Regions from separate parts of the Cytobacillus pseudoceanisediminis genome, predicted to be linked through region 1. Evidence: riboswitches for the same ligand, from Rfam matches in the RefSeq annotation. Region 1 holds a riboswitch; each other region holds the start of a gene.
What was found. A riboswitch is a leader RNA that binds a small molecule or an ion and turns the genes downstream of it on or off. The one in region 1 is predicted to bind thiamine pyrophosphate.

Region 1 (7,935 bases):
CACCCTCGCGTACATCATCTCTATTTGGCAAACCCAAATGTTCTTTAGGAGTAACATAGCAAAGCATTGCCGTACCATACCAGCCTATCATGGCAGCCCCGATTGCAGAGGTAATGTGGTCATATCCTGGAGCTATATCTGTTGTTAGGGGCCCAAGTGTATAAAATGGCGCTTCCTTGCAGATCTCCAATTGTTTATCCATATTCTCTTTAATTAAATGCATTGGAACATGGCCAGGTCCCTCCACCATTACCTGTACATCGTGTTCCCATGCAATTTTCGTCAACTCCCCAAGTGTCTCGAGCTCTGCAAATTGAGCCTCGTCATTGGCATCTGCAATCGATCCCGGGCGCAGCCCATCCCCGAGTGAGAAGGCCACATCATAGGCTTTCATGATCTCGCAGATTTCTTCAAAATGTGTATATAAAAAGTTTTCTTTATGATGATGCAAACACCATTGGGCCATAATGGATCCGCCCCTCGATACAATTCCGGTTAAGCGTTTTGCCGACAGCGGAACATACCTCAAAAGGACACCTGCATGAATGGTAAAGTAGTCAACCCCCTGCTCAGCTTGTTCGATTAAGGTATCTCTGTAAACTTCCCACGTAAGATCCTCGGCAATGCCATTAACTTTTTCAAGTGCCTGATAAATTGGCACGGTGCCGACCGGAACGGCAGAGTTCCTGATAATCCATTCACGTGTGGTATGAATATTTTTGCCTGTAGATAGATCCATGATCGTGTCTGCTCCCCATCGAGTAGCCCAGGTCATTTTTTCTACCTCTTCCTCAATAGAGGATGAAACAGCAGAATTTCCAATGTTCGCATTAATTTTTACGTGGAAATTCCTTCCGATGATCATCGGCTCTGTCTCAGGATGATTGATATTGGAAGGAATGATTGCCCGCCCTCTTGCTACTTCAGACCGCACAAATTCCGGATCCATATTTTCCCGAATGGCTATATACTCCATCTCAGGAGTAATGATCCCCTTTTTTGCATAGTGAAGCTGGGTAACATTCTTTCCTTTTTTTGCTCTCAATGGCTTGCGGGATAAGCCAGGAAAAACTTTATGATTAGCACGCGGATCATGTTCATCGCGGTACCCATTATCCTCGGGCTTTATTTTCCGCCCATCATACTCTTCAACATCCCCGCGTTCATGAATCCACCGGCTTCTCAGAGCAGGAAGCCCTTTTTTAGATCTGCCGTATATTGAGGATCCGTATAAGGTCCGCTCGTATCATATACTCGAACCGGCTCATTGATTTCCTCTCCAAAAGTTCCGGAAGTAGGACTTAACTCTATCTCACGCATTGGAACCTTTATATCAGGCCTGGATCCCTCCACATAGACTTTTTTGCTGCCAGTAAAGCACGACATAATGGAAATGCTCTTTTGATTTAATGAACTTGCCGTCATTGATCATCTCTCCCTTATAAAAATATAAGGACGAGACCTGGAACCAAGGAAGTGCCAGATATGTAAAAAAGCCGGTCCACATAAAGATGGACCGGCTAACCGAAGATGTCTTTGCACAAAGAAACTTTTGCACATTCTAACTTCCCCACGCTGGTATGATCCAGATCAGGTCCAAAGAGTCAAGAAACTTTAGCGCGTTTCTTTCTCAGCCCAAGCTATTGGGCACCCCTAGTTATTGCTATTAAATTCAATTTTAGTATACAGAATTGCGGAAACAAATGAAAGGAATTATTTCAGAATTCTGTCAGATGAAAAATTTTGCCTTTATTCTGCTCCTTACCCCGTTTTCCTTAATTCAATTTTTTTACTTCTGAATGAATATCAAAAACGCCTGTCAGCGGCAGACGTTTTCCGTGAATTATGCGGGTTAGTTCCCGTCAGACTCCTCATCATTCATATCCATATCACTTTCATCCATACTCTCTTCATCCTGTGGTGATTCTTCATTCATGCCGGGCTCCTCCATATCAGATTCTTCTGATGTGCCAGGATCCTGCATTTCATTATCTTCATTATTGTTTTCTTCCATCTGATTATCTTCCAATTCCACATCTTCCGTTTCCGGCGGCGGATCTTGTTCATCCGTTCCGCATCCTGCCAACAATAATCCTGCACTCAATGGAACTGATAGCCATAGCTTCTTATAATTCATGTATTGTCATCTCCTTTTGCAGTATTATGTTTCTTTAAGACCTTACCCTTTTAGCAGGAGGCCAAACTTTTCTGATCCTTAATAGCCCACCATCCGATTAAATCCCTGATATCTGCAAATACTATCCCTGCCACAAATACTGGAGGATGAATGATGAGAGTACTTTTCACCCTTATTTTATTTAGCTTCCTGGGAATGCCTCTATTCAGCGGACAGCCCGCTGAAAAAGAACAAGGGGATCAGCAGGGTCTTTCGGAAGAATATCACGGCCATGTTGAAGAACGTACAGAAGCACCATACAAGCAAATTCAATTGCTGGGCATTAATGATTTCCATGGGCAGCTGAATGTCACTCGGCAGGTTAACGGCAGACCGGCAGGACGCGCTGATTACCTCGCTGCCTATTTGCGGCAGCGTGCTTCTGAAAATAAAAACACCCTTTTGCTGCATGCTGGCGACATGATTGGAGCTAGCCCGCCAGTATCCGCTCTTCTGCGGGATGAACCGACTATTGAATTTTTGAATAAGATGGGGTTTGATATCGGAACTATCGGTAATCATGAATTTGATCGAGGATCTGATGAACTGCTTCGCCTGCTAAGTGGCAGCAGCCCTTCAGCGGCAAAAGTTTATTCCGGTTCCCATTTCCCATGGATTGCAGCCAATGTCATCAGTCAAAAGTCAGGCAAGCCCTTTCTTCCTCCATATAAAATAGTAAACGTTAGCGGGATCCCAATTGGATTTATCGGAGTCATCACGAAAGAAACATCGGCTATTACCGCGCCAAACAGTGTGAAAGATCTGATCTTCACCGATGAAGCTGAAGCCATCAACAAGTATGCCCGAGAACTTAAAAAACAAGGAGTAAGAGCCATTGTGGTACTAGCGCATGTTCCTGGAAAATCAGAACCAAATGGTGAGCATGCAAGAGGCCCGTTAATAGAGTTGGCCCATCAGGCGGATGACGAAGTGGACATTATTTTCGGAGGCCATAGTCATGCCTATCTGAACAGTGTGGTAGATGGAAAGCTTCTTGTGCAGGCCTACTCATATGGCACTGCCTTTTCTGATGTAGATATAGAAATAGATCCCCAGACAAAGGATATTGTCCGCAAACACGCTGAAATTGTGAATGTTTTTCAAGAGAATATCCAGCCCGCAAGCGACATAACCAGGATGATCGAGAGCTATGAAAGAAAAGTTGAACCCTCGGTGAACAGATATATTGGCACTGCTGCCATTCCAATCACAGCCGAACAAAACAGAAGCGGTGAATCAGCCCTGGGCAATCTTATTGCCGATTCCCAGCGGGCAGTGATGAACACAGATTTCGCTTTCATCAATCCGGGAGGAATCCGGGCAAACATTGACGCCGGCAGAGTTACATGGGGAAACTTATATGTCGTCCTCCCCTTCAGCAATCACCTTGTCAAAATGAACCTAACAGGCAGCCAAATTCGTGATGTCCTTAATCAGCAATGGCAGCCAAATTCAACAAGAATTCTTCAGATTTCCGGCTTCTCTTATTCCTGGTATGACAGCCAGCCTTCCGGTGAAAAAGTAAAAGATATTTATCTTCCTGACGGAACAAAATTGGATTCGGACAAGATCTATTCGGTCACTGTAAATACCTATCTCGCTGATGGCGGAGACAATTTTACAGTATTCCGAAAAGGGACGAACAGAGTGACCGGACCAAGTGATATAGATGCACTAGTGGACTATATACAGAATTCAGCACAGCCATTCAGCTCCGCGATTGAGGGACGCATAAAAAGAATAGACTGAAAAAGGACAGCTCGGGGACTGTCCTTTTTTCTTGTTCATTTAATACTAACAGCAGGATCGACATCATATCCTTCTATTAGGATCAGAAAGAAAGGAATAGGATAATGAAAAAGTATATTTATTTTCTCATGCTGTTCGGCGTCTTTTTTCCATTTTTTCATAAGACAGCCATTGTTTTTGAAAACTGGAGATTGTGTACAAATACATCCAAATTGATAGGGATCCAGCTTTATGGACTGGATTCAATGAGAAACCTTCTAATATCATCACTGGCGGCCCTGGTTGCTTTCTTTTTCACCCAGCTATTTATTGTGTGGGACAAAAAACATAAAAGTTCTTAAACATATGAATTGAAGCCTATTCATAAACCGTAAATTGCGGTTTAGTCGGATGGTCAATGACAAGAGCATCATTTGGAAATTTTAAGAGCTTTTTATACAAAACAAGGTCTCCAAAACATCCAACTGTCAATATCGCCCCTAATATCGATAATCCAGGCATATTCAGTACAATTCCAAGAACAAGGGGCAATAAGCCAGTCGGAATGAATGGCAGCATTAAAACCTTTTTCATTTGCTGAACCGTCACTGGCTGTTTAGCATGAGCATAGGCCACACCCAATTTCAAATTGACTCCCCAGGACATTTCGCTCCATGGGACACCGCCAATATAGCGGAAACCTGCCAAATGGATGGCTTCATGCAAGATAACGATAACGGCCATACCAGCTAAAAATAATAGCATACCTATAAGATCAAAAGACATTTCTCCTCCGCCATATATTACGGCATGTAAAAAGAGCACCCCAAATACCAGCGCAATCGTTGCTATGAATAAATAAACCTGCAATTTCATCATTGAAATGGAAACAACCGTTTGTTTTTTATTTTCCAAATTTTCACCCCGCGAGGAATTGGTCGATTACCTATATTTACGGATCACAAACAGCAAAGTTTCAAAAAATGGCTATTGCCGGCAGCTCCCCATTGCCTTTAGCCCTCCGCTTCTAATGCATTACCTTTACCTTGAAGCTTCAGCTGAATAAAACCAAAAATGGACGAAATGATTAATAATATTCCTGATAAAATGTAAATAAGCCGAACACCGATTAGATCAGTTAAGACCCCTATGCCCAAAATGGAGAAAACGAAAATCAATTCGTTTAAGACAGATTTAGCAGCAAGAATTTTCGTGAGCATTGTTTCATCTGCACTATTTTGATACATAGTGGTTTGCGCAAGATCCCGCAGCTGATAGGCAGGTCCCATCAATATTACAAATAGCAGCGCTAAGAAAGGATTCGAAATAAAACCATACCCCAAGGTAAGAATCCCGAAAGCACTGGATCCAATCAGCATAAAAATAATCAAACGGCCTTGCAGTAAATAAGAAAGCCGATAAATGAGGATTCCTCCAGCAATAGTGCCTAAGTAATATCCTCCGTTGATATAACCCCACCAAGACTCCCCTTTCCAAGGGCATCCTCCACATAGGTTAACGTAACTGCACCAATCCAAATCGTTCCTGCCCAAGCTTCTATTAAATCCATTATGATCAGGACTCGAAGCCCTTTATCCTGGAGGAGTATTTTCCAGCCAGCCGTTAGACTGGACAGCATCCGGAAGTTTGAGTTCACAGCAGGTGATTCGCTTTTTTATCAAAAACAAGCTTAGAATAGAAATAACAAGCAGAATGATCGTAATGATCAATGTGGATTGTTTGCCAAGGAAAGCTAACAGGATACCGCCAAAGGTCCACCCTGCAAACAAGAAAGTCTGGTCAACACTTGAGAGCAGGCTATTCGCTTTGACTCTTTGCTTTTTAGGAACAACAGCTTTTACCATGGACATTTTAATAGGCGAGAAAAAGCCATTGAAAAAGGATATAAGGGCCAACACTAAGAAAATAGCCATTAACATAAAATCCTTCATTTGCTGCAAGAATAATATCATTAATCCAGCAATCAGAACGATCTGGCTTATCTGGGAAAACTTCAATAGATTTACTGGCTGAAATCTATCCGAAATGGATGGAAGCAGTATATTACTGATCATTCTCGATATTACACTAATCAATGTGACGGCTGCAGAAAGTGCTGTGCTCCCTGTTTCATTATACAAATGCAGCACAACAGCCATCGTGTACAGGGCAAACCCAAGATTCGTTGCTGTCTGGCTTACTAGAAGAGCGTAAAATGAACGATTCATCACTATCCCCCTATCTAAAGTCGTTGCAAACCGGCATGATTTCTATAAAGTTAAGCTCTTAATCTAATATTGAAAATCTATCATTTAGCTTAACATATTGAAAAATGCCTGCAGCAGCCAGCTCGGTAATATGTTCTAACAATATAGATCATGGTAGCTTGTTCCTATTTTTCAGAAAAACATATCACGATTTTCATGAATGTCTGTATAATCAACTTAAACTATTAATAGAAAGGAGCTCAACAGAAAACGTGCTTTACATATGGGATATCGAAAAGATTATAAAAAACACCTTGGATGGGTTCCAATTGGATATTAACTATGAGTTCTGCAATACACTTACTGCACCCATGAGCTACAATGTCTCAACGAATACAATTAAATTTAACTACCTGAAAGTGAACGGCTACATTGCAAAAATTAATTTTAAAATTAAAGAAACAGATGAGAACCTGGTTAAATTAATGCTATTCCATGAAATCGGGTATTATCTGGACTTCAAGAAAAACAAACATGACATAAGAACGCTACTGTACGGAGAAGATGACGAAAAAGAACAGCTCATGTCTGAAATAGAAAAAAACTCATGGGATTATGGAAGAAAAATAGTACCTGAACAACTGGTAAATTCCTATGATCATTTACGGGAATTGGATAAAATGTTCAGCTAGAAAAAGAAATGCGCCTCATTAAGAGACGCATTTCTTTATTAATTCGGTTCCACATGGACGTGAACATCATAAACCCCATAATCCCTCATCATCACTTTCTCCACATGTGTCGCAATATCATGGGCTTCCTTAATATCAAGCTTGGAATTAACCAAAATGACCACATCGATCACTTCATTGTTTCCATAGCTTCTGCCTTTAATATCTTTAATGCCTTTTACCCCGTCTACATTTTTGATGACATCCTGATAATGCTTAATCTTTTTTTCATCAAATCCATCAGAAAGCTCATGGGAGGCTTGTACAAAAATATCCCAAGCCGTTTTGCATATTAAAAACCCGACAACTATGGCTGTTAATGGATCAAGCCAAGGCATGTTCAGCTGCGAACCAAAAATTCCGACGGCAGTGCCTATACTCACCCATGCGTCTGAAATATTGTCCTTTGCCGCTGCCATTACGGCCTTGCTGTTAATTTTAATAGCTAATTTTTTATTATATCGGTATACAAAGTACATTGCAGCTCCAGAAAAAACTCCCGTATATGCCGCAATTATATCAGGAGATTCATTAACCCCATCAAACATGGATGAAACAGCATTAAGCAGAACTTGAAGACCTACTGCAGCCATAATGAAGGATGCTACCATGGAAGCAATGGTTTCACTCTTCCAATGGCCATACCCATGATTTTTATCCGGCGGACGCTGAGAAATCCTCAGCCCTATAAGCACTGCAATTGAAGCAATTATATCTGTTGTATTATTCAATCCATCCGCTTTCAAAGCAGCAGAGTCACTCACATATCCAATTGTTAATTTTAGTACAGAAAGACATATATAAGCTGCAATACTAATAAAAGCAGCACGCTCGCCTAACTTAAGGTTATGATACTTTTCCTCTTCCATGCCCCAGCCTCCTACTTTACCCTTGATTATATTACCAAGCGGAATTCGGGTGGGTCTAGAGCAATCTTTTTGTCTTTTATTAAATAAATAAGCAAAGTGCAATTAAGTTGTACTAGTGAAAATTTAAGCCAGCCCCATAAAAGGCTGGCTTGATTTGAATCATCTTAATGTGCATAAAGAAGAAACAGAATTTGTACAGCATGAAAGAAACAGCCCATCTTCCA
Region 2 (7,935 bases), 850 kb from region 1:
CCCCTTATAGGACTGTATTAATAGATGAACTGGCTCCTAAAAGTGTTCAGATGCTTTCTGATTGGCTTTCAGGAAAAACTGAAATGTTCATGGAAAGACTTCGTCTCGCTGAAATTGTCCGTGAACAAGTCAGCAATTTTTCGGTAGAACGATTGGAAGAAATGGTCTTTTCCATAATAAAAAGCGAGTTAAAAATGATTACTAATTTAGGGGTCCTCCTTGGGGGGATTATCGGGCTCATTCAGGGATTCATAGCCATATTGATTAATTAAGGGTATCGCCTCGCGTTTACTGTCATAGTTTGTTATAGTGTAGTGGATGTTCAAAACGGGGAAGATGAATTTTCCTTTTGAATGAGAATCGGAAGGAGTGTTTTTATGGCAGTAAATTTATATGATTCAGCCTATGAATTAGAAAAAGCGGTGCGGGAAAGCGATGAATATAAGGCATTAAAACAAGCATACGATGATGTAAATGCAGATCCGTCTGCCAAGGCAATGTTTGATAACTTCCGTAAAATCCAGATGGAACTTCAGCAAAAACAAATGATGGGCCAGGATATTACACAGGAAGAAGTAGAACAGGCACAAAAGACAGTCGCACTTGTACAGCAGCACGCCCAAATCTCAAAGCTTATGGAAGCAGAACAGCGCATGAGCATGATGATTGCAGAAATGAACAAAATCATCATGAAGCCTCTTGAAGATCTTTATGGTGCAGTTGAATAAATCAGCATTGGAAACCCCCGGAATTAATTTCGGGGGTTTTTTAATAAGAAAAAGCATCATCTTATATTAAACTGAACGAGGTTTGGGTACCTTTATGATAGATATTGATTTAAAGAAAGGGGCAGCAAATTGAAAAAAGCCATTTTTCTGGACCGGGACGGCGTTTTGAACGAGGTTTTATCAGAGAGGGTGAAATTCGTTAATAAGCCTGAGCAGTTATACTTACTTGAAGGGGCAGCAGAAGCTGTGGCAGAGCTGACCCAAGCTGGATATGAGATTTTTGTTGTGACCAATCAGGGCGGCGTAGGACTCGGTTTTTTGAAAGAAAGAGTGCTAAGGAGAATCCATGAAAGACTGCAGGAGCTTGTTGCAGAAAAAGGCGGTCATATTAAAGAGGTGGCCTATTGCCCTCATAAACCAAAAGCAGGGTGCGAATGCCGTAAGCCAAATGCAGGCATGCTGGTGGATTTGGCGGAAAGGCACCATCTTGATCTGGCTAAGAGCATTATGGTAGGCGATCACGAGCGGGACATTGAGGCAGGCAAGAAGGCCGGCTGTAAAACTGTTTTCATCGGCTCTGATCCAACAAGTGCAGATATTCAGGCCTCATCACTTTTTGAGGCAGTGGAAGATATTTTGCAAATGCTTAAATAGGGGAGTGAAAAACCGCTTCCAGGATTGGCTGGAAGCGGTTTTTTATTTTACTATGATTGCACGAAAAAGACTAGCGTGCTCCGCCAAGCTGCTGCTCAGCCATTTGCACCAGGCGCTTTGTAATTTCTCCGCCTACTGATCCATTTGCTCTTGAAGATGTTTCCGGGCCAAGGTTCACACCGAATTCTGTTGCGATTTCATACTTCATTTGATCAATTGCCTGGCTGACTCCTGATACTAAAAGCTGATTAGAATTGCTGTTTCTTGCCATGTAAATCATCTCCTTGGTGTAGTTTTCTTGATTGTTACACTAATAGCTTTAGGAGAGAAAATAAGATTTATTCATAGTTGCATGTGGTAATTTATGGAATTTTCCTGCGGACTCTAATGTGGATTTGACTTGAAATCAGCTGTGCGCATATAAATTGGGCCTAGGTGCACAGAAAAATCTTATCCGCACATAAACTTCCTCCATCCGCACATAAATAAATGCCATTCGCACATAGCTTTCTAAAGTTCGCCATTATAAAGCTGCAGAAAGCCGAATAGCCATGAAATATAGGCACTTGCCAGCACTGCACCTATAAAAAAGGCGAAATATGCCCAATCCTTCCAGGAAACTGAAATTTTTTGATAGAAATCCCGGTTCCTATCTCCGGTAAACCCTTTTGATTCCATCGCCATTGCCGTCCTTTCAGCTTTACGAATCGCTCCGGCAAGAAGAGGAACTGAATACCTCTTAAGTTCTGCCATTTTTTCAGAAAGTGTCCGGGCTTTGGGTATCCCCCTAATCCGGTGGGCGCTTCTGATAATCTCAAATTCTTCTTTCATTAATGGCAGAAATCGATATCCTGCCATGATTCCATATGCAAGCTTTGGAGAGAGCCGGCATTGCTGCATGAGACTTAGCAGGAACTCTGTCGGCTTGGTGGTTAAAATGAACAGAAGGGACAGCGAGGTAAAGCTTAAAACCCTCATTCCAAGAGATAGGGCACGCTGAAAGCCCTCTTCAGTCAATGTGAAGATCCCCCATGTCCATAGGATGGTTTCACCTTCAATAGTCTTTGAAAAAATCATAGCTGACCAAATATATATTATAGCCATGAAGATAAATGGCGAGAAAAGCAAAATCCATCTTTTGAATGAAACATTACCAAAAATAAAGGTGGTTCCTGCAGTCACCACTAAGGTCAGAAAAGGAGTAACCGGGTCAAAGAAAACGGACAAAATCAATACACAGACAATCACAGTCAGAGCTTTTATGCTTGGGTTAAATTCATGTAAGAGCAAGCTTGTTCATCCCTTCCACGGCAGCCAGTTCGTTCCTGAGTTTTTCTGTGTAAGGAACCTTTAGAGAAGCAATTTTCATAATCTCATGTTCCTTCCATAATGAATCAGGCAATCCCTCGTATATCTTCTCTCCTTCTGAAAGGACAATCACTTTATCGGCATAGGAATGCAGGATTTCCATGTCATGAGTGATCATCACCACGGAGCCTCCGCTATGGATCCTTGTTTCCAAAAGCGCCATTAGGTCAGCAGAGGTCCTGGCATCCTGTCCAAATGTTGGTTCATCAAGGAGCAGCAAATCCTGTTCATTCACCAGCATCGATGCAACACTAAGCCGCCGCTTCTGTCCCTGACTTAAGGAAAAAGGATGCATGTCAGCGTGCTGGAGCAAGTTCACTTGATGCAGAACAGCTTGAACCACTTTTTGTATTTCGGCATCTGTCATTCTCTGTATTTTCAGACTGAAGGCAATTTCATCATAAACAGAATCTGCAATAAATTGGTGTTCGGGATTCTGAAAAACGTATCCTAATTTTAGTCTTAACTCTTGCTCCTGCCACTGGGAAAGGGAGCGGTCATCAAAAAGGATGTTGCCTTTGGATGGAGCATATAATCCTGCAAGCAGTCTGGAAAGCGTTGTTTTTCCAGATCCATTTGAACCGGCTATTGCCACAAATTCACCTTTTCTAACTGAAAAACTAATATTTTTAAGCAAATCCTTCCCATTCTTATGAAAAGAAAGATTCTCCGCCGACAGGATGACCTGATCTTCAAAGACTTGATGTATAGTCTTCCTGTTATCTAAAATCTGAAGTGCAGCATAGGGATTTACAAATCCAGCAATTAATTCCCGGTCAGTTAACGGAAGCTTTTCCCCTTTGTAAATCCCTGCCTTTTTTCCTAATAGACCTGCTCTTACTGTGCTTGGAAGCCAGATACCCTCAAGCAGTAGTTCTTCTGCATATTTATTAAAGCAGTCTGCAGTGCTTCCATTAAATAAAATTTCGCCTTCCCGGTTTAGCACCACACAGCGGTCGGTCAAATCAATCCAATCATCCAGCTTGTGCTCAATGATTAGAAGGGAAAAGGATTGCTCCTCTTTTAGCTCTTTGATGATACGGGTAAGTTCATAGCTTGAAGCCGGGTCAAGATTTGCTGTCGGTTCATCCAAAATCAGGATATCCGGTTTTAATGACAATACACATGCAAGTGCAAGTTTTTGCTTTTGTCCCCCCGAAAGGGTGTGGATTAAGGCGTGCTTAAATGGCAGAAGATGAACAAGTTCCAGTGCTTCATCAATCTTGGTCTCAATTTCTGCAGGAGGTGTTTTCATATTCTCAAGGCCGAATGCCAGCTCCTCTTCAACTGTTGTCATGCAAAACTGGCTTTCAGGATCCTGAAACACAATGCCAATGTGCTGATTAATTTCACCTGGCGGGAATTCATCCAGTATCTTTCCTTTGAAGGAAATGGTGCCATCCAAGTCGCCATCAACGGCTTCCGGATACAATTTATTTAAGCAGAAAGCAAGCGTGCTTTTTCCGCAGCCGCTGGGGCCCAATAATAGAACAGCTTCCCCTGAATTAAGGCTGAAATTCACATTCTTAAAAACAGGATTCTTCACATCTTCATGCCGGAAGGACAGCTTTTCTGTTATTAATAAAGGCTGGTTATGCTGAAATGCCATTTTGTGATTTTTCCCTTCTCAGCTCTTTTCCGATAGGGAAGCTGTTTAATGCCCCAGTTTTAGCAAGACTCTTACTCAGCCATTTCCCCAGTAATCCAGCGAGCAAAGCACCGCTAACCAGTCTCACAAAAAACATGGCAGTTACATAACCGGGTGAGAGGGCTGCGTAGCCGGAAATGAAATAGCCCCAAATAAAGCTCGTAACAGAAGAGCCCATGCCGGCAGCAATTAAAACCCATGTCCGGTAATTGTTCCATTTAGTTGCCGCAAAAACAGCTTCTGCTCCAATCCCCTGAATCATGCCTGAAAGAATCAGGCGAGGGCCTACTGCATTGCCAATCATGACTTCAATGGCCGCTGCGATGGTTTCCGATAAAAAGGCTGCTCCGGGTTTTCTGATTATGTACGCTGCGATGATTGAAACAATAAACCAAATGCCAAAAATCAGATCATAGCCAATTAAGCCAAACATCCCATATAACACGTTGCCAAATTGCATGAACACCAGGTATACAACTGCAAACACAACAGCGAGTACAGATAGGACAATGACCTCACGAAGCTTCCATTTTTCGAGCATTTTACACAGCCCCTTTTTGGAAGGACTGTTTGCAGACATATTAACCGTCATGATAATATGAGTGGAATCGCTTTTCTTACAGCTTTCGAAAGCATCTTCCAGCGTTTTAAAAACATCGTGTGCATTCCCATCTAATCTTGAAGCATAATGCACTCCTTCAGTAAACGTTCCCTGAGCCTTTGCAAGCTCGACTTGGTTCATAATGACGTTCATGTATCCAGGAATCCCCATCGGATAAAGTGCGAACTGGACAGCGACTTCCTGGCTGATTCCAGCAGATTTTTTTCATTCGCCTTCTCTTCATTTTCAGCAAGATAAGCATCTCCGGCAGTATCGCCAGGGCATCCATTTGAAAATGTGCCGTTAAATACTACATGATCACCATGCTTAGCAGCTTCAAGATAAATCGCTTTGACTACATCAAAAACATGAATGGACCTGCCGCGCACACAAGTGCTCACATCATCTGTTTCCATCCATATCTTGCTTGTATCCACTTCTTTTAGAGCAGATAAAATAACATCCACAAACCTGTCAGTCATTGGATAAATCGAAAACCTGCACCCTGTAATCTCGCTTGTTCCGCATAAGAAATTTTCCTGCATTTTGCCATCCTCCTGGTTTATATAAAATTAAAAAACTGCATTCCCAAAAGGAAATGCAGTTGAATGATATCAATACACTAGAAATGATAGCCGTTCACCTGCACTTCCCCACGCTGGTATTATCCAGATCGGGTGATAAGAGTCAGAACGGATTGTTCTTCTCAGCCTAAAAGCTCCCCTAGTGCAAAATAAGATATGCAGTTTTTATTGACTCCATCTTAATACGGAGCATCCAAATTGTAAATGACTAATTTACAATTCTTTAAATCAAATGATCTATGAAAACAGATAAACGCCTTCAATAACACAGATAAGCTATGAAAAAATTTCTGCATTGTCCATGTCATGTTCTAATCCAATCCTTCCCTTCATAAAAGTGTAATAGGACAATTTTACACCGAGAATAGGGGGCAAATTGGATGATATATAGAATGCTTGCTTTAAATATTGACGGAACACTACTCCAATCAAATGGAAGACTTCATAAATCAACAAAAGAAGCGATTGAATATGTGCAGCAAAAAGGAATTTATGTAACACTTGTCACATCCAGAAGCTTTCCATCCGCGAAAAAAGCGGCCAAAGCATTGAAAATCAATTCCTTGCTGGTCACACACAGGGGAGCTTATATTGCAGCTTCTCAGGAAAAGCCGATATTTGTAAAAAGGATACAGGAAGATGAAACGTTTGAAATCGTGCGCCTGCTTGAAGGCTTTACCTGTCAAATCAGGCTGGTGCACGAAAAATATTCCCTTGCCAACAAAACCAAGCTCAATACCAATATGCTTGCTAAAACTGTTTTTACAACCGGCGATCCCATTTTTTACTCGCAGCAATTTGTGGATTCATTAAGTGACACCATTTTAGATGAGCCGGTCACACCGCCAAAAATTGAAGTGTATTTTGAAGATAAAGACGACCTTGAGGATGCCCAGGCAGCCATTAGGGGCATGTTTGAAAATGTAGAAGTCATTAAGTTAAGTGATCTGCGGATGGATATTGTACCTGCCGGAGTTTCAAAGCTGAATGGTTTGCTCTATTTATGTGAACATCTCGGAATTTCCCGAAACCAAATGGTCGTTATAGGCGACTCGGAGGATGATCTGGAAATGATTGAAGCCGCCGGCCTCGGTGTGGCTATGGGTAATGCACCTGCCGAAGTCAAAAAAGCAGCAGACTGGCTGACACGATCCAATGACCAGAACGGTGTAAGCTACATGGTCAAAGAACATTTCCGCAAACAGCATCCAATTGATTTCCTGAAGAAAATGAATCTATTAAAATAAAATCAATCAAAGAGAGCTCGATTAGTAAATCGGCTCTTTTTTTGCTTTGCGATACTGGGTATCCATTAGGAATCATTTCCCTTATATTGACCTTGTTTCCCCATTTCTGTACACTAAAAGAAGTTTGTCAACATGAAAAATAGACACTATGCAGCTGCCCCTAAGAAAACAAAGACATCGGCAGATTAATATATTTTCTAAAAAAGGTGATCAATTTGAACATTTCAATTTTAGGTGTACAGGATGAACGTTTCCATCGTCCGCTCCGGCTGATCGGGAACCTCTTTTTTGAAGAATGTGAAGTGATGCTGGGTGAGAATGATGCAGCCGACCTTACAATTAATCTTCAGCTTGAACATGGAAAGCACATTAAAGCCATTGCAGAGCTTTCTGATAAAGATGGCAAGAATCATTCAGCGAATTTTGAGAAGGAATTCGTACCGTCTGAGACAGAAAAAGAGAATTTTAAACAAATAAAAAATGCAGTATCCCACGTATATCTGACTGTTTTGCAGGAATGGACAGGCATTACCCAGAAGTGGGGAATTCTGACTGGGGTACGTCCCACAAAATTGCTTCACCGTGCCATACAGCATCAGACACCTCTCCATGAAGCCCATCAGCAGCTTAAGGAAGAGTATTTGATTACAGATGAAAAGATCCAGCTTATGCAGAATATCGTAGACAGGCAGCTTGCTGTCGTACCGGATCTTTATAACTTAAAAAATGAAGTCAGCATATATATTGGCATTCCATTCTGCCCGACAAAATGCGCGTATTGCACTTTTCCTGCATATGCGATTAATGGCAGGCAGGGTTCAGTAAACTCGTTCCTTGGCGGCCTGCATTTCGAAATGCGTAAAATTGGCGAGTGGCTGAAAGAAAATGATGTGAAAATTACTACTGTCTATTATGGTGGAGGGACTCCGACAAGCATTACGGCGGAAGAGATGGATATGCTTTATGAGGAAATGTACGACTCTTTTCCAGATGTCGAAAACATACGGGAGGTCACTGTGGAAGCCGGACGTCCGGATACAATCACACCCGAAAAGCTTGAAGTGCTGAAAAAATGGAACATTGACCGCATCAGCATCAATCCTCA
Region 3 (7,935 bases), 1.1 Mb from region 1:
CAGCTGCCGATCATGAATGTGATCGGTCCAATAGCAATAAAAGAAAGAAACCCAGTGATCAGTAAAGCGATCGGCGCGACAGTTAGAAGCTGAAAAGCATCAGGGATTCTTTTTCTCAGAAATACTTCTATCTTAGCCAATACGTATGAAGCAAATAATACAGGCAATACCTGCCCCTGATAACCTACCTTTTCTATTTCTAACCCGAATAAGTTCCACTTCGGAACTTCTTCAGCAGAACCATAGCCCCATGCATTTAAAAGATCCGGATGCACTAGCATTAAACCTAGCACAATACCAAGAAGAGGACTTCCGCCAAACCGGTTTACAGCACTCCATCCAATCAAACCGGGAAGGAATACGAAAGCAGTATTGGCAATCAGGTTAATGATGCCAGCCAGATCAGCCCAGTTAGTATAAACTTCAACAAAAGACTTATCATCAAAGAAAATATCCGGTGCTGTCATAATATTGTTTATCCCCATCAGCAAACCGGCTGTTACGATAGCTGGAAGGATTGGAATAAAAATATCTGCGAGTGTTTTAATGCCGCGCTGCAATGGATTTAAGTTCTCAGCAGCAGCACTTTTTGTTTCTTCTTTTGATGATTCGCCTATTCCAGTTGCTTCTGTCATTTCTTTATACACTTTATCAACAAGGCCTTGTCCAATGACAACCTGGAATTGTCCATTTGTGGAAAAGGAACCTTTCACTACATCTATATTTTCGAGTTTTTCTTTATTGACCTTCCCCTCATCTTTTAAGGCAAAACGCAGACGTGTAACACAATGAGTAGCCGCTGCGATATTATCCTTGCCCCCGATAGCTTCTACAATTTGCTCTGCTGACTCTTTATTCGTAGCCATTCTTCGCTCTCCTCCTGTTACCGTTTTCATATTATAGAAAAAAACAGTTATAAGGTTTTTATTTATTGTTCTCGCCATTTACAACTCTATCCAATTTAGCAAACCAACTTGTATATACATGAACTGTTTACGCTTTCATTTTATCTTGTATATACATGTTAGTCAACCATTTTTTCATTTCTCTCTTTTCTATACCCATTCACTCGCTTCGAAAGCCAGAAAATAAAAAACCGGCTTCGAGACTATTGTCTGCAAAGCCGGTTCTAAACCACTTGAATAGGTTATTTCCTTTTATCATTGTCATCATCTTTTGTGAGTTCACGGGTAGATTTCTTAAATTCTTTTAATGTCTCCCCGAACGCTCTTCCTATTTCAGGAAGTTTCTTGGGTCCAAAAATAATCAGAGCCAAAACCAGGATTAGAATTAAACCTGGAATACCGATGTTTGATAACATGCTGAACACTCCTTATATATCATATCGCTTGAGGCAGTAGTAATCATGTTCATTGTCCATTATAGTTGATTGATAAAAAAATCATAGCATGAGTGCTATGATTTCATGTTTTTTGACTATTTGAAGGCTCTATCAAGTTCATCCAGCACTTCACCAATTTTGCGGTCATGAATCACTTTATCAGCATAAATATCGAAATCCGTAGGTTCCATATTAATAATCACAAGTTTTGCTCCTTTTTGTTTGGCTATCAGCGGAAACTGATTTGCAGGTGTTACAGTCAAGGATGATCCCAGAACAATAAAAAGTTCTGCTTTTTCTGTTTCATCTGCTGCGAAATCTAAGGCCTCCTCAGGGAGCATTTCCCCAAACAGAACCACTGAAGGACGGAGCACACCCCCGCAACGGCATTGGAATTGACCATGCAAATACCCCTCGCTCGGGAACTCTTTTTTACATTTCCGGCAATGGAGTGTCTGCAGATTCCCATGGAGCTCTGATATTTTTTCACTTCCCGCGAGTCCATGAAATCCATCCACGTTCTGGGTAATAATGCTCTTAATAATACCTCTCTTTTCCCAATCTGCAAGAATATAGTGCCCTTGATGGGGATTACACTCCTTAAGCCCGATTACCCTGTGCCGATAAAATTCTATAAATTCGTTCACATTTTCATTCAATGCTTTTGTACTGGCTATTTTCCCAGGATCTTTCCCATTCCATAATCCATTATTGGCAGACCTGAAATCAGGCAGTCCGCTTTCTGTCGACATTCCTGCTCCAGTCAATATTACTGTATAATTTGATTCTTTCAGCCATTTCTCAAGCATAGATATCAGCTCCCAATAAGGTTTTGTCACAGGTTAAATTTGATTTCCATTTATTTCTCCCAATGAAATGTTTATGTCATGTCAGGTATGCGGTAAATACTAGATTATAACTGTTTATGCGAATTATCAATATAGGAGTGATAGCTATGCCTGAAATAGAAACCAAAGTTTATAAGGACGGCTATAAAAAATTTTCATCCAGGGCTAAACGTTATGCGGACGATCCTGAAAAAACAAAAGGACTTTTAAGAAAGGCTACACTTAAAGCAGATAAAAACCAATCTTCATTAAGTGATATATGGGAAAAGTTTCAGCTTCTGATCGATTTAGTAAAGTCATGGTCTAAAGGCGATTACCGGCATATTTCAAAAAAATCGATTATCTTTATTATTGCTTCCATACTATACTTTGTTTCCCCAATAGACCTTGTTCCTGACTTTTTAATAGGAATGGGAATCTTAGATGATGTAGCAGTCCTTGGTTTTGCCGTTAGCCAAATTACAGGTGAACTTGAAAAATTCAGAATTTGGAAAGAGAGCAGGACGATTGGAATGAAATAATTATTTTCTGTGCATTTTAATATTATTTGCTATAATAATGATGGAAAGTATTTATGCTGTCAAAATTAAATAGCAAGAAATGTAGGGGAACCGGTATGCCGGTTGAGACTTCATCATTAAGATGCTGACCCTTTGAACCTGATCTGGCTCATACCAGCGTAGGGAACATATTCTTAAACATACTAAATGTTTTTTATATGCGCCCTGGTTTATACCGGGGCGTTTTTATTTTTCAGGGCAGACTATCATTAACTTTCCTTATTACATAACGTTTTTTAGGAGGAGTACTTATGAAAAAGTGGATTGCAGCTATCTGTTCGCTGCTGCTTCTTTCAGGCTGTGCCGGCAATGGACCGGATAATCAGACTGGAAGCGAAGATTCAGACAGCAAACAAGATTTGAAAAAAGTTACTGTTGTACTGGATTGGACACCTAATACCAATCATACCGGCTTATATGCCGCAAAGGACAAAGGATATTTTAAAGAAGAAGGGCTCGATGTAGAAATTATAATGCCAGGTGAAGCAGGTGCAGATCAATTGACTGCATCAGGCAAGGCTGATTTTGGTGTCAGCTATCAGGAAAGCATCACGGAAGCACGTGTACAGGGCGTTCCCCTTGTATCGATAGCAGCTGTTATTCAGCATAATACTTCCGGTTTTGCATCCCCTGCCGAAAAAAACATTAAATCGCCGAAAGACTTTGAAGGAAAAACTTATGGCGGCTGGGGGCACCTGTAGAAAAATCGGTAATAGACTCCCTAATGAAGAAGGAAAACGCTAATATTGATAAGGTCTCAATTGTTAATATGGGGGATGCTGACTTTTTTACAGCTGTTAAAAGAGATATAGACTTCGCATGGATTTATTATGGATGGACAGGTGTAGAAGCAGAACTTCGGGGGAAAAGATTAATATGGTCTACCTTACCGACTACTCAGAAAAACTGGATTACTACACGCCCGTTCTCGCAACCAGCGAAAAAATGATTGCAGATGATCCGGATACTGTCAAAGCATTTGTAAAAGCAGCAGCAAGGGGATATGAATTTGCAATCGATCAACCTGGCGAAGCAGCAGATATTTTGTTAAAGAATGCTCCGGATCTGGACAGCGAATTGGTCAAAAAAAGCCAGGAATGGCTATCCCCCGCTATCAGGATGATGCTTCAAGATGGGGTGAACAAAAGCTTGAAGTCTGGGAAAACTATGCAGACTGGATGCATGAAAATGGTCTTTTAGATAAAGAATTAGATGCAGGCAAAGCATTTACTAATGACTTCCTGCCGGAATAAGGAGAGTTCAAATATGGCAAACGCACTTGTAAGCATTCAGATCATACCGAAAACAAAAGATGGGGAAAATGTTATACCTTACGTTGATGAAGCAATTAGTGTCATTCAGCAATCCGGTGTTAAGTACGAAGTGCATCCCCTCGAAACAACGATGGAAGGCGATTTAGACCATTTATTGAAAATCATAGCTGATATGAACAGAAAAATGATTGAAAGAGGAAGCAGCAATGTAATCTCACAGGTAAAGGTTCTATATCAGCCGGACGGTATTGAAATGAGTGATTTAACGGAGAAATATCGTCCATGATAAATTTGTTCAGAAAAGGATGGAGGCCGGCTGCGGTTCTCCTTCTTTTATTCATTGCTTGGGAAATGGCAGTAAATCTGGCAGAAGTCCCTGCATGGCTCCTGCCTCCGCCAACAGAAATCGTTCTGGAAGCGATTTCGGGCTGGGAGGGCTTCAGCCACCACCTTCAATCGACAGTCATGCTTTCCCTATTGGGATTTGCCATTGGCACCGTCATAGGTTTAATCACAGCCGTTATACTGCACTTATTGCCTTTTATAAGGGAGTCGGTTTACCCTCTCCTCATACTTTCACAAAATGTGCCTATAATTGTTCTGGCTCCTTTGCTGGTTGTTTGGTTTGGTTTCGGGATACTTCCAAAGCTGATTGTCATCACGCTGGTTTGCTTCTTCCCCATTACTGTTGCTGCATTGGACGGCTTTCGCCAGACACCCGGAGAACTTAGGCATTATATGCTGATGGCAGGGGCCAGCAAAGGACAGCTGTTTTGGAAGCTGGAGCTTCCCTATTCCCTTCCCTCTCTATTTTCAGGGCTAAAAATCTCCGCAACCTATAGTGTGATGGGTGCTGTAATATCCGAATGGCTCGGAGCTAAAGAAGGAATAGGTGTTTATATGACTCTGGCATCTTCTTCATTTCGGACAGACCGTGTTTTTGTTGCCATTTTTGCGATTATGCTGTTAAGCTTGCTGTTTTTTGGAGGAATTTTACTGGCTGAACGTTTGCTGATTAAATGGAAGTCACGGGAGAGTGCCAGGAAATGATACAATTATCCGTTAATCATTTAACCAAAAGTTTTGATACTAATCAGGTTTTAGACAATTTGAGTTTTCATGTAAATGAAGGGGAATTTGTTTCGATTTTAGGTCCTTCAGGGAGCGGAAAGAGCACCATTTTCAACCTGATTGGCGGGATGCTTCTGCCGGACGAAGGCTCCATAACGCTTGAGAATGTGAAAATCAACGGCAAACGCGGTTCAATAAGCTATATGCCTCAGACACCTTCCCTGATGCCCTGGAGAACCATTCTTCAAAACGTTCTGCTTGGACAGGAGCTAATGGGTAAAACCGATTCGGAAGCGGCCAGAAAGATGCTTCAAAAAGCTGGTCTCGGCGGCTATGAAAATGCATACCCCCATGAATTGTCAGGGGGAATGAAGCAAAGGGCTGCCTTTATCCGGGCATTATTAAGCCCGCAGCCTATCATTTTGCTGGATGAACCTTTTTCAGCTTTAGATGAGCTTACCCGCCACGATATGCAAAAGTGGCTTCTCGATATTTGGAATGAGCATAAGCCGACAATTCTGTTTGTAACCCACAATATCGAAGAAGCCATTTACCTCTCTGATCGAATTTTAGTACTGAGCAGCAAGCCTGCTAAAGTAATTAAAGAATATAAGGTACCCTTTAACAGGCCAAGAATGGAGGAACTTTATCTCAATGAAAATTTCCTTGCCTGCAAAAGAAGCATCCATCATGCGCTGAAAAATCATTAGGAGGCAACAGCATGGATAAGTATATTGATGCCCATATTCATCTTGATAAGTACAGCAATATTGAATTAGAGAAAATGTTTCATGAGTTGCCGTTTCAGCTTTCACTTGTTACAGTTTCAAGCGATTTAGCATCCTGCAAAAGAAATCTTGCTCTTGCAGAAATTTATTCCTTTGTTAAACCTGCCTTCGGTTTTCACCCTGAACAGGTTCTGCCCAGTGATCATGAAATTTCAGAGCTTTTCAGCTGGATAAAGATTCACATAGAACAAATGGCTGCTGTTGGCGAGGTTGGCCTTCCATACTATTTAAGGTCTGAAGGGAGAAAGCAGCTTGGGGGATATATTGAACTTCTCGAAGAATTCATTAAGCTCGCTAAAAAGTGGGATAAGCCCATTGCCCTCCATGCAATTTATGATGATGCACCGATTGTGTGCAATTTATTGGAAAAGCATTCGATTAAAAAAGCTCATTTTCACTGGTTTAAAGGTGACAGCGCAGCGGCAAGCAGGCTGATTGCCAATGGCTATTACATCTCCTTTACTCCAGATATCGTGTACGAAAAAGAAATACAGGACCTTGTACGGGATTACCCGCTGGATAAATTGATGGCAGAAACGGATGGTCCATGGGAATTCGAAGGCCCTTTTAAAAACAAGCCTACCCATCCAGCCATGATGGCCCATTCCATCAGTGCCCTTGCTGAACTAAAAGAATTAGCTTTCAGCAGCGCTCTTAAGAAGCTGTATGATAATACAAAAAGCTTCTATAATATTGATTAATCAGCCTTATAGTCTTTTGCCATAAGGCTGTTTTTTTATTCAGATTAGATAAAAAATACTAGATAAATATAATCATTTCGCACCATTCCTAATTTTGGAAATATAGGTTAATCTTATATTGGACAATACGTTTAGGAGGTATGTAATGAAAAGGTATATTTTCTTGTTATTGACTATTTTACTAGTCTTCTCAGGCAATGTTTCTGCAGAAACCAAAAGCCGTTCTGCTGATTTGACTGAGAAAGATTTCATGAAAGCCGTATTAAAGGCTGATGAGTTTAAGGAATTTAAATCCTCCATTTTAAAAGATGCAGCCGCCAAGCCAAGAGCTCTTGTTGATGAAAAAGGAAAACAATATGGCTGGACAGTTCAATATGAAATAGAATACAAAGAAAAAAATGTTTTCTTAGATAGTAAAGCCCTCGTAAATTTCTCGTCACTTCTATCATTTTCTTATGAGTCCGACGGAAAAGGATTAAAAGTCCGGCTCGTCGATTACAGCAGGTTAATTGAGGATCAGGCTTTTTATGTAAAAGACCTGAAGTCAAATGAAGAAACCAAAATAGATATATCGAAAGACAGCATCTTTACTGATTATTTGACAGAGGTAGAAAGGAAGAAAACGCATTTGATTGAAGAAGCAGCAGTAAGCAATGCTGTCTCTTCCGATAAAATCACTGCAGCAGCCGAGTTATGCTACTACTGTACAAAATATGAATGGCGCGGCGGATACCCTTGCTCATCCGCAAATACTGAGCCTGAAGTTTCAGTGTCTTCCCAACTAAAAGAAAGCGGACTAAATCCAGATTCGGTAATCATTGACTGTTATGTACCCCGCCATAAAGTATGTGTTAGCGGGGAATGGAGAACATATTGCCCTATTCAATAAGAAAAGCGGAGCGCTTATGCTTATCATCGACATTCATAAGCCGATGACGCCTGAGCTGGACAGTTATAAAACCGGCTAAGCAGATGCTTAGCCGGTTTTATTATCCCTTAGTACCTGATGCGATATTTGATCCTTCTATAAAGTGCTTCTGGAAGAAGAAGAATAGCAGTACAACTGGCAGGAGGACCATGACTGACATGGCCATCAGGTAATGCCATTGTGTCTGAACTGTTCCCTTGAAGGTCTGAAGCCCGATTTGCAGTGTGTACAGACTTTCATCATTTATATACAATAATGGTCCGAGAAGATCATTCCATGCCCCATTAAACGAAAAAATGGCCACTGTAATAAGAGCCGGCTTCGTCAGAGGCAGCATAATATGCCACCAGATCTGCAGATGATTCGCACCGTCAAGCACTGCCGCCTCTATTAGTTCATTAGGAATGGACATCATAAACTGGC
Region 4 (7,935 bases), 2.1 Mb from region 1:
TGCAGCTGTAGCTGCCATCGGCATTTTTGCTGGATTGATCATTCGTTCATTCGATTACAATGAAGGCTTCCATGTTACAAAAGATGAAATCCACAGAATTGAAAATGCGTGGAGAAAAACAGAAGGAGAGGTGCACGATCATGTCAGCTAAAGTGGATACTTCTTTGCCCCTTGAATATCAAACTGAACAGGACCGGATGAATATTCTTGGCTTCTGGGTTTTCCTTGGCGCTGAAATCGTTCTATTTGCCACTCTGTTCGGAGTATATGGAGTTTTATATGAACGCTTTGCTGGAGGGCCAACACATAAAGACATTTTTGTGATCAAGGATGTCATGATTCAGACAGTCCTCCTTTTGACAAGCAGCTTTACAATGGGCATCGCCATTTTTGAAATGCGCCGCCATAACCTGAAAGGGCTAATCACCTGGCTGGTGATTACCCTTGCACTTGGCGCAGGATTCCTATTCATGGAGATTAATGAGTTTATCCATTATGCCCATGAAGGTGCAACGATGCAGACAAGTGCGTTCCTATCCAGCTTATTTGTCCTGCTGGGTACACACGGAGCCCATGTTACATTGGGAATTGGCTGGGCAACTATGGTCATTATCCAGCTTTTAAAAAGAGGCCTTACCCCTACTACAGCAAGAAAAACGTTTATTATCGGCCTTTACTGGCACTTCCTTGATGTGGTCTGGATCTTTATTTTCACATTCGTGTATTTGAAAGGACTGGTGGCTTAAATGGAACATCATCAATCAAAAAGCTTCCCTATAAGCCATGTCATTGGATTTGTTGTTTCCCTTGTGCTGACATTTGCAGCAGCAGGTATTGCCCTAAAAACGAACCTCTCTTTTAAAGTGATCATGTGGATCATCGGCTCGCTGGCTGTCATTCAGGCAGGCATGCAGCTGTTCATGTTCATGCACTTAAGAGAAGGAGAAGACGGCAAAACGAACTTAGTTAATATGATTTATGCCGTATTTATGGTTATTGTAATTGTAGTAGGTTCTATTTGGGTTCTCACTTCTGGGCACGCGGCTCATTAATTCAAGAAAAGCGGAATCGCCTTGTCCATCCCATGAGCCAGATAATAAAACCGGTCTCCCTTTTGGAGGCCGGTTTTATTTGTATTGTCTGATTCCCTTGCTGCCCTTTGTCATTTCTTCCATCACATTAATAAAAAATCCGAATCCAAAAATTAGCATGGATGATACCATAATGCTTAAACCGATTGATAAAACATACTCACCCGTGAGACCGCTTACAAAAAAGCTTGAAATAAAGACAATTAACCCTAAAAGAATACCGGCCGCAGTAACATTTCTAAAAAAATGCAGCACCTTTTGCTGTTTTAAAGTCATATTTTCATCCCCTTTTATTTAATATTCTAACTATGTTCACAAATTTGTCAAACTTTTGTCACAAAATTGTCAAATTTATTTATGCAAAAAAAGCTTTGCAAAGGTGCAAAGCAATTTTCTACTGATATAGCTTTTTAATGTTCTCCAAATCTTTCTTTAAATTGCCTATTTCCTGCCTGGTCAGCATTAATGGCATTTGATCGTAAAGTGTAATAATCTGTCCTCCCTCATCCTCTTCATGAAGGGATAAATAGTTATACAAATTTTCACATTGATTTTTGTTAAGGACAGACTGGGTGCTGAAATTTTTAACCTTCTGGATCTCAAAGGCACTGGTTTCTGCATCATATACACCTGTAATAATATTGCCCTGCAATGTGTTTGACAAACAATCACTCCCCTTTTTGAGTAATATACCCATTTTTCAGGAGCAGTTTCCTAAAATAAGAAAAAACCTCTTTGGAAATTTCCAAAGAGGCTGATTATATTAGGAAGCGCGTTTTTGTGATTGAATAACTTCATCCGTTTTTCTTATGATCAATCTTGGAGCTGAAGATATAATTAATACTGCTAAAATCGAGCAGAGAATAGCTGCTCCGAGCATGGTTGCACCGTTTGCCAGGAAGGAAAAGAGAACCGGTGACATCCCTTCCGGCGCATAGCTCCCAAAGAAAAGGACACCTGCTATGAAATGCCAGAAATACCGGGCAAGGCTTCCGGCAAACACAGCTAAAACAACCCAGCCCAATGCCTTTTTCTTGTTTCCGCTGCGCAGCTGATTTTGAATTGGTCGGAAAAACAAACCGGCAAAACCGATACAGGCAAATGCCACAAAGTACTCAATAAATGCCTGAAGCGGAGTCGCAATCCAGGCATCACCCATGGCAATCTGCAATATTCCCCATAATAGACCGGCAATGAAGCTGACTTTAAAGCCCCATCTGAATGCCAAAATGAATATGGGAATCATCGCAGCAGAAATCGAAATGGAAGGCGACAGCTTAATAGATGGAAGGAAATCCAAAATAATAGCAAATGCTGCAAAAAATGAAGCTTCAATCATCGCCGTCAGGCTTAATTTTTTCATAAAAAAATCCCCCTATAATCGTATGACGATACCCCAAGGGAGAACAAGCAGGCAGAAAAACCCCTTCCGCCTTTTATTCCACATTCCTGCGCTAGCATTATCTAACAGGTTCAAAGGGTCAGAACAGCGAACTATTCACTCTCAGCAGAATGCTCCCCTTGTGGCACGTTATTGTATTATCCAATTTTAGTATAAATGAAATAAATGAAAGTGAAAAGGATTATTTTCCCTCTCCAAATATAGCCTGTTTATCCCACTTTCCGATACGGTAATACATAAAGGCGATGACACTGCTTATAGCAAAGCTTATCCCCATGCCTGCAGCAATTCCTTTATCACCCATAAACTTTGAAAATAGGAATGTTAAAGGATAGCGCAGGATCCAGAATGAAATGATATTCAGTATGAGCACTTGAAACATCGCACCGGAAGCTCTTACCACACCATTCAATATAAAATTAATGCCCAGGAGCGGATAAAAAAAGGCAATGATCTTTAAATAGTCAGTGCCATACTGAACTGATTCTTTATCCTGTATAAACAGGCGCACCCCGTGTTCTGCAAATAGGACCGTACCAAAAGCGATGATAAACATGATTCCAAGATTGTAAATGACTCCGTACAAGGCGATTTGATGAACCCGTTCCCATTGATTTCTCCCTATATTTTGACCGGCCATACTGTTGACTGCAGTCCCCAATGCCATCGCAGGAAGCATAATGATGCTGTCAATACGCTGAGCTGCACCAAATCCCGCAACCACGTCATCGCCAAAAGAGGTGACGACAGACATAATAGCCATAACACCAGCCGATATAACGGTCATTTGAAGTCCAGAAGGGATGCCGAGCTTGAAAATTAATGCCGCTTCCTCTTTATGCGGCCAAGAAGGAATAGTGAACGGCGCCAGCTTTTTGCGGAGTATGAATATCATTCCGATCATAAATGCGAACCCCTGTGAAAGGATCGTAGCACAAGCTGCCCCATCAATACCAAGCTGGAATACAGATATAAAAAGAGGGTCCAGGATTGCATTTAATACGACTGCTATCAGGACAAAGTACAGTGGACTCTTGCTGTCTCCGAGCGCCCTGAGTACGGTTCCTATAAAATTGTATCCAAATAAAAACAGAATACCAATGAAGTTAATCTGCAAATAGGATGCTGCACCTTCAGCCATTCCTGCAGGTGTGCCCATTATGGCCAAAATTCTTTCTGCAAACAGGAATCCGGCTATTCCAAGAGCAACTGACATAATTGTCTGAATGACGGTAAAGGCATTCAAATATTGTTTCAGCCCCTCTTCATGATCCCCACCCTTTTGCTGGGATAAAATCGTTAACGCCGCATTGTTTATTCCAATGATAAAAGAAAGAACTGTAAAGATTACAGTGCCGGACACCGCCACAGCTCCCAATGCGTCGGCCCCAAGCAGATTCCCAACCCACAGACTATCAATAAATTGATAGGAAACCTGCAGAAAATTAGTGAGCATGATTGGAGTTGAGAACACCAAGAGCTGTTTGAATATATTTCCTTTTGTAAAATCCTGCTGTGCCATCTTTACACCTTTTTCCCATATTTTTTTCACAGTTTCTATTATTCACTATTTCATATCCAGTTTCCAATTTTATAGTTTTGATTGTTATTATGTTTTATAATTTTATTTGCTTCATCTCTGTCACATTTTTATCATAAAATGATGCACCTGGAATGCTGTTATAGCACAATTCCTCTAAGGAGATATTATTTTTCCATAATTTACAACGTTTAAAAAGTGTAAAACCCTGTAATTAACAATTCTTTTTCCTTATAATGTAGGTATGTTTAATGAGGAGGGAAATAGTTGAAATCACGTCTTAAGAAGCCTTCGACGATTGTTTCTATTGCATTGGTGATCACGGTGATTTTGGCGGCGGTTATTTGGACCGTACAAGCAGGAAAAAAGGATGTGACAGTCCCGTTTTCTTCTGTGGAAAAAATTATTGCCTCCCAGGATGGGAAGACTGTTGCAGTACAGGAATATAAAAATGGGAAACTGCTGATCACAGCCCCTGATGGCGAGTACATCTCCCATGTGCCCCCCAACAGTGAGATGGTTGATAAATTAGTAGAAACCTATAATATACAATATACGTTCGCAAACACAGGACCTTATACCCCTTGGATTCTGGGCGGTGTAGTCCTTTTGTTTATAGCCATTGGCATTTACCTGTTTAAGTCAGGAAAAGGCGGAATGGGCGCTACAAATACTATGAAGCAAAGTGTATCTAAGCCAAAGGCCCTTCCTTCCATTTCACTTGAGGATGTTGGCGGAATTCAGGAAGAAATGAAAGAGGAAATCATGCAGACTCTTTCAATTTTAAAAGAACCTGAGCGCTCCCTGAAGATGGGGATTAAGCCGCCAAAGGGAATTCTGTTATACGGGCCTCCTGGAACGGGGAAAACGTTGCTGGCTCAGGCAATCGCTAAAGAGCTTGGAGCTACTTTTTCTCAACCAGCGGTTCCGGTTTTAATGAATTGTTCGTTGGTGTGGGAGCATCCCGTGTAAGAAATCTTTTCCAAAATGCAAGAAAGCATGCCCCTGCTGTTGTCTTCATTGACGAAGTAGATGCACTGGCAGGCAGAAGAAAGCAGCATGGCGGGGAAGAAAGTGAAAAAACATTAACTGAGCTGCTAGTTCAGCTTGACGGCGGATATTCCAATGATGGAATACTATTTATTGCAGCGACAAACAGGAAGGATATGCTCGATGAAGCCTTCCTCCGTCCTGGGCGTATTGACTTCTCCTTCAATGTCCCTCTTCCGGATACAAAGGGCCGAAGAGAGATTATCAATATTCACACGAAAAATAGATTACTTGCTGAGGATGTCATGACAACACTTGGCGATCTGGCAGAAAGCACTTCTGGATTCTCGGGAGCAGATCTTCATTCCCTTTTTGAAACGGCAAGCCGCAGAGCTGTCCGTAACGGCCAGGAAATTATCTCTAAGGATGATTTGGATTATGCGCTGGATCGGACCATTTTGGGAACTACCACCCGTGCATTGCAGGATCCCGGCACGAAGCAGCGGGTGGCCATACACGAAGCTGGCCATGCTTTAGTGGCTGCTTTAACAAAACCAGGATCCGTCCGAAAAGCAACCATCATTCCCCGAGGTGAAGCTCTTGGTTACGTGGCCCCCATTCAAAAAGAACTTCACTTATCGACAACAAGTGAATTGCTTGATCAAGTTGCCATGATTCTCGCTGGCGGTGTATCAGAACGAATGATTCTTGGCGAGCATAGCATTGGAGTAAGCGGTGACGTAAAACAAGCCAAGCATATCATTGAGCAAATGGTTGATACCGGGTTACTGGATAACGGCTTTGAGCTTACTTTTAACAAAGGTCAAAAAGAAGCAAAAATGCAGGATCTTTTCCAGAAAGCACTGGAAAGATGCGAATTGATCATCGCAAATCATCAGCCTCAATTTGAAACGCTGGTAGAGGCCCTTCTTGAAAAAGAAACTCTTGAAGGCAGTGAAGTCCAGAAGATTGTTGGAGAATTGAAGACTGAAATGGTACTGGCATGATGAGAAACCGGCCCACTATGGGCCGGTTTTTTATAATGGAACTGCGGGTCATTTGTAAATAATCAAATTAACCCATAATAATGTTATGTAAACAAATGGTTCTTTCATATAACCAGAATAAATAAATGTTCCCATATAAAGGATTCTTCCTTTCTTTTGTTTAATTACTAATATTACCTACATAATGGAGGAATGGTTCTTTTGTATGATTTTACAGCTGACTTGATTTTTCACTTTCTGATTATGATCATGATCCCTTTTATCCATAAAATCTCTTCTTATCGGGGGATTACTGGAAGACTTCTGCCCCGCTTTTATCTGTTCTTTTTTTAGCACTTTTCCTCACTATGACTTTTCCTGTGGAAATTGCAGGCGGTCAGTTTTTTGACTTGAAATTTATTCCTGTTTTTGTCGCCTATTTTTACATTAAGCCCCGTGCAGGCTTCCTGACTATTTTTGCATTGATTTCTTTTAAGGGCTTTTTTCACCAGGAGATATTTGGATTGCGCTTGTAAATTACACAATAATTTCTGTGCTTTTTTTCTATGCGTCAAAAATCTATAAAAAATGTACATTTAGGCAAAAACTCAGTATAGCAGTTTTATTTTATCTTCCCATTACGATAACCAGGTATGTTATTTTCCTCCAAAAGGATATAAACGAAGACGCTGTATACTTACTATTGTTTTCAGCAGTTTCCATTATGACGCTTTCTATAATCATCTATTTGATTGAAATGAATCTGGTTCAGGAAAATATGATGGAAAAACTGAGAAATGCCGAAAAAATCAATGCAATCAGTCAGCTGGCTGCGTCAGTCGCCCATGAAATTAGGAATCCAATGACTACTGTAAGAGGTTTTCTGCAAATGCTTAAAAATGAAAAAAACCTGACTGCAGATCAAAAGACATTTATTAAAGTTTCTTTGGAAGAGCTGGACAGAACCAATCATATTATTAGTGATTTCCTCTTACTTGCACGCCCGGAAACTTCTGTTACCAGTAAAGTTTCACTTTCCGGATTATTATTGGAGGTGGCTGATTTTATGCGGCCATATGGACTGATGACAAAGGTTGAAATAAGGACAAGTATTTTTGAAGGCATTTTTATCATGGGTAATCCGAATGAAATAAAGCAATTATTTATAAACTTAATGAAAAATAGTATAGAAGCCATGCCTGATGGCGGTATTCTAGAGGTTTCAGCATTCAAAAGAAATACTACAGCAGATATACAAATTAAAGATGAAGGTGTCGGAATGTCGAAAGAAAAGCTTCAAATGCTCGGTCAGCCCTATTACTCAACGAAAACAAAAGGAACCGGCTTAGGATTAATGATATCTTTTGACATCATCAATCGTTTGAAAGGAAAATATTTAATAGAGAGCACACAGAATAAAGGAACCAGCTTTACTATTTCGCTGCCTCTATATTACTCGCCTGAAGAGATACGGCAGCCTTCTTTCCAGAACATGTCTGGAGGTCAGCGTATGAATGAGAGTTAACTCCATATTCATTGAATGGGAATCTTTCCGAAAATAAATGATCGCCAGCACAGGGTAGCTTAATCGTGATGGATCAAATACATTAACTTTAAAAAAGCCTCCAAAATCTGAAGGCTTTTTCATTTATCCCCTGCCGGATGCACGGCCTCTTATAAAGTTTACAACAAAGATGATCGCTGCTATTACCAGCAGTATATGAATGATGCCTCCTGCTACTTTAAATATTAATCCGAGTATCCATAATACAAGCAAAATACCTGCTATAGTCCAAAGCATGCAATTCACCCCTTCCTGTTAATTTAATATTTACATACCCCTAACAACCGGGACAAAATCATGAGTAAATGAAAAAAACATTGCCGCACTTTTTACAGTTCTGACAATGTTATGTTTTGCAGTGG

Region 2: linked by a shared signal. The riboswitch ahead of M5V91_RS15050 (YkoF family thiamine/hydroxymethylpyrimidine-binding protein) and the one ahead of thiC (phosphomethylpyrimidine synthase ThiC) in region 1 are both predicted to bind thiamine pyrophosphate.
Region 3: linked by a shared signal. The riboswitch ahead of M5V91_RS13550 (ABC transporter substrate-binding protein) and the one ahead of thiC (phosphomethylpyrimidine synthase ThiC) in region 1 are both predicted to bind thiamine pyrophosphate.
Region 4: linked by a shared signal. The riboswitch ahead of thiT (energy-coupled thiamine transporter ThiT) and the one ahead of thiC (phosphomethylpyrimidine synthase ThiC) in region 1 are both predicted to bind thiamine pyrophosphate.

The regions. Positions count from the first base shown of each region.
Region 1 covers NZ_CP097349.1:3,652,971-3,660,905, forward strand. The annotation lists partial or broken gene thiC (phosphomethylpyrimidine synthase ThiC) at 1-1,425, opposite strand, end outside; TPP riboswitch at 1,551-1,665, opposite strand; gene M5V91_RS19725 (hypothetical protein) at 1,853-2,137, opposite strand; gene M5V91_RS19730 (bifunctional metallophosphatase/5'-nucleotidase) at 2,291-3,925, shown strand; gene M5V91_RS19735 (hypothetical protein) at 4,030-4,266, shown strand; gene M5V91_RS19740 (DUF3267 domain-containing protein) at 4,283-4,819, opposite strand; gene M5V91_RS19745 (MFS transporter) at 4,918-5,442, opposite strand; gene M5V91_RS19750 (MFS transporter) at 5,497-6,132, opposite strand; gene M5V91_RS19755 (hypothetical protein) at 6,384-6,803, shown strand; gene M5V91_RS19760 (cation diffusion facilitator family transporter) at 6,842-7,711, opposite strand.
Region 2 covers NZ_CP097349.1:2,802,492-2,810,426, reverse strand. The annotation lists gene M5V91_RS15085 (DUF445 domain-containing protein) at 1-272, shown strand, start outside; gene M5V91_RS15080 (YlbF/YmcA family competence regulator) at 378-728, shown strand; gene M5V91_RS15075 (D-glycero-alpha-D-manno-heptose-1,7-bisphosphate 7-phosphatase) at 858-1,382, shown strand; gene M5V91_RS15070 (alpha/beta-type small acid-soluble spore protein) at 1,453-1,653, opposite strand; gene M5V91_RS15065 (energy-coupling factor transporter transmembrane component T family protein) at 1,893-2,672, opposite strand; gene M5V91_RS15060 (ABC transporter ATP-binding protein) at 2,659-4,359, opposite strand; gene M5V91_RS15055 (ECF transporter S component) at 4,343-4,939, opposite strand; partial or broken gene M5V91_RS15050 (YkoF family thiamine/hydroxymethylpyrimidine-binding protein) at 4,949-5,544, opposite strand; TPP riboswitch at 5,633-5,734, opposite strand; gene M5V91_RS15045 (Cof-type HAD-IIB family hydrolase) at 5,964-6,830, shown strand; gene M5V91_RS15040 (coproporphyrinogen III oxidase) at 7,046-7,935, shown strand, end outside.
Region 3 covers NZ_CP097349.1:2,535,275-2,543,209, forward strand. The annotation lists gene treP (PTS system trehalose-specific EIIBC component) at 1-866, opposite strand, end outside; gene M5V91_RS13535 (twin-arginine translocase TatA/TatE family subunit) at 1,148-1,321, opposite strand; gene M5V91_RS13540 (NAD-dependent deacylase) at 1,438-2,151, opposite strand; gene M5V91_RS13545 (YkvA family protein) at 2,298-2,711, shown strand; TPP riboswitch at 2,785-2,893, shown strand; partial or broken gene M5V91_RS13550 (ABC transporter substrate-binding protein) at 3,002-4,003, shown strand; gene M5V91_RS13555 (thiamine-binding protein) at 4,017-4,310, shown strand; gene M5V91_RS13560 (ABC transporter permease) at 4,307-5,074, shown strand; gene M5V91_RS13565 (ABC transporter ATP-binding protein) at 5,071-5,805, shown strand; gene M5V91_RS13570 (TatD family hydrolase) at 5,817-6,584, shown strand; gene M5V91_RS13575 (hypothetical protein) at 6,730-7,473, shown strand; gene M5V91_RS13580 (carbohydrate ABC transporter permease) at 7,574-7,935, opposite strand, start outside.
Region 4 covers NZ_CP097349.1:1,544,164-1,552,098, reverse strand. The annotation lists partial or broken gene qoxB (cytochrome aa3 quinol oxidase subunit I) at 1-151, shown strand, start outside; gene qoxC (cytochrome aa3 quinol oxidase subunit III) at 141-746, shown strand; gene qoxD (cytochrome aa3 quinol oxidase subunit IV) at 747-1,052, shown strand; gene M5V91_RS08260 (hypothetical protein) at 1,128-1,367, opposite strand; gene M5V91_RS08255 (hypothetical protein) at 1,486-1,755, opposite strand; gene thiT (energy-coupled thiamine transporter ThiT) at 1,855-2,454, opposite strand; TPP riboswitch at 2,521-2,623, opposite strand; gene M5V91_RS08245 (MATE family efflux transporter) at 2,675-4,015, opposite strand; partial or broken gene M5V91_RS30370 (AAA family ATPase) at 4,550-5,199, shown strand; gene M5V91_RS30365 (ATP-dependent metallopeptidase FtsH/Yme1/Tma family protein) at 5,200-6,030, shown strand; gene M5V91_RS08235 (ATP-binding protein) at 6,734-7,534, shown strand; gene M5V91_RS08230 (lmo0937 family membrane protein) at 7,658-7,810, opposite strand.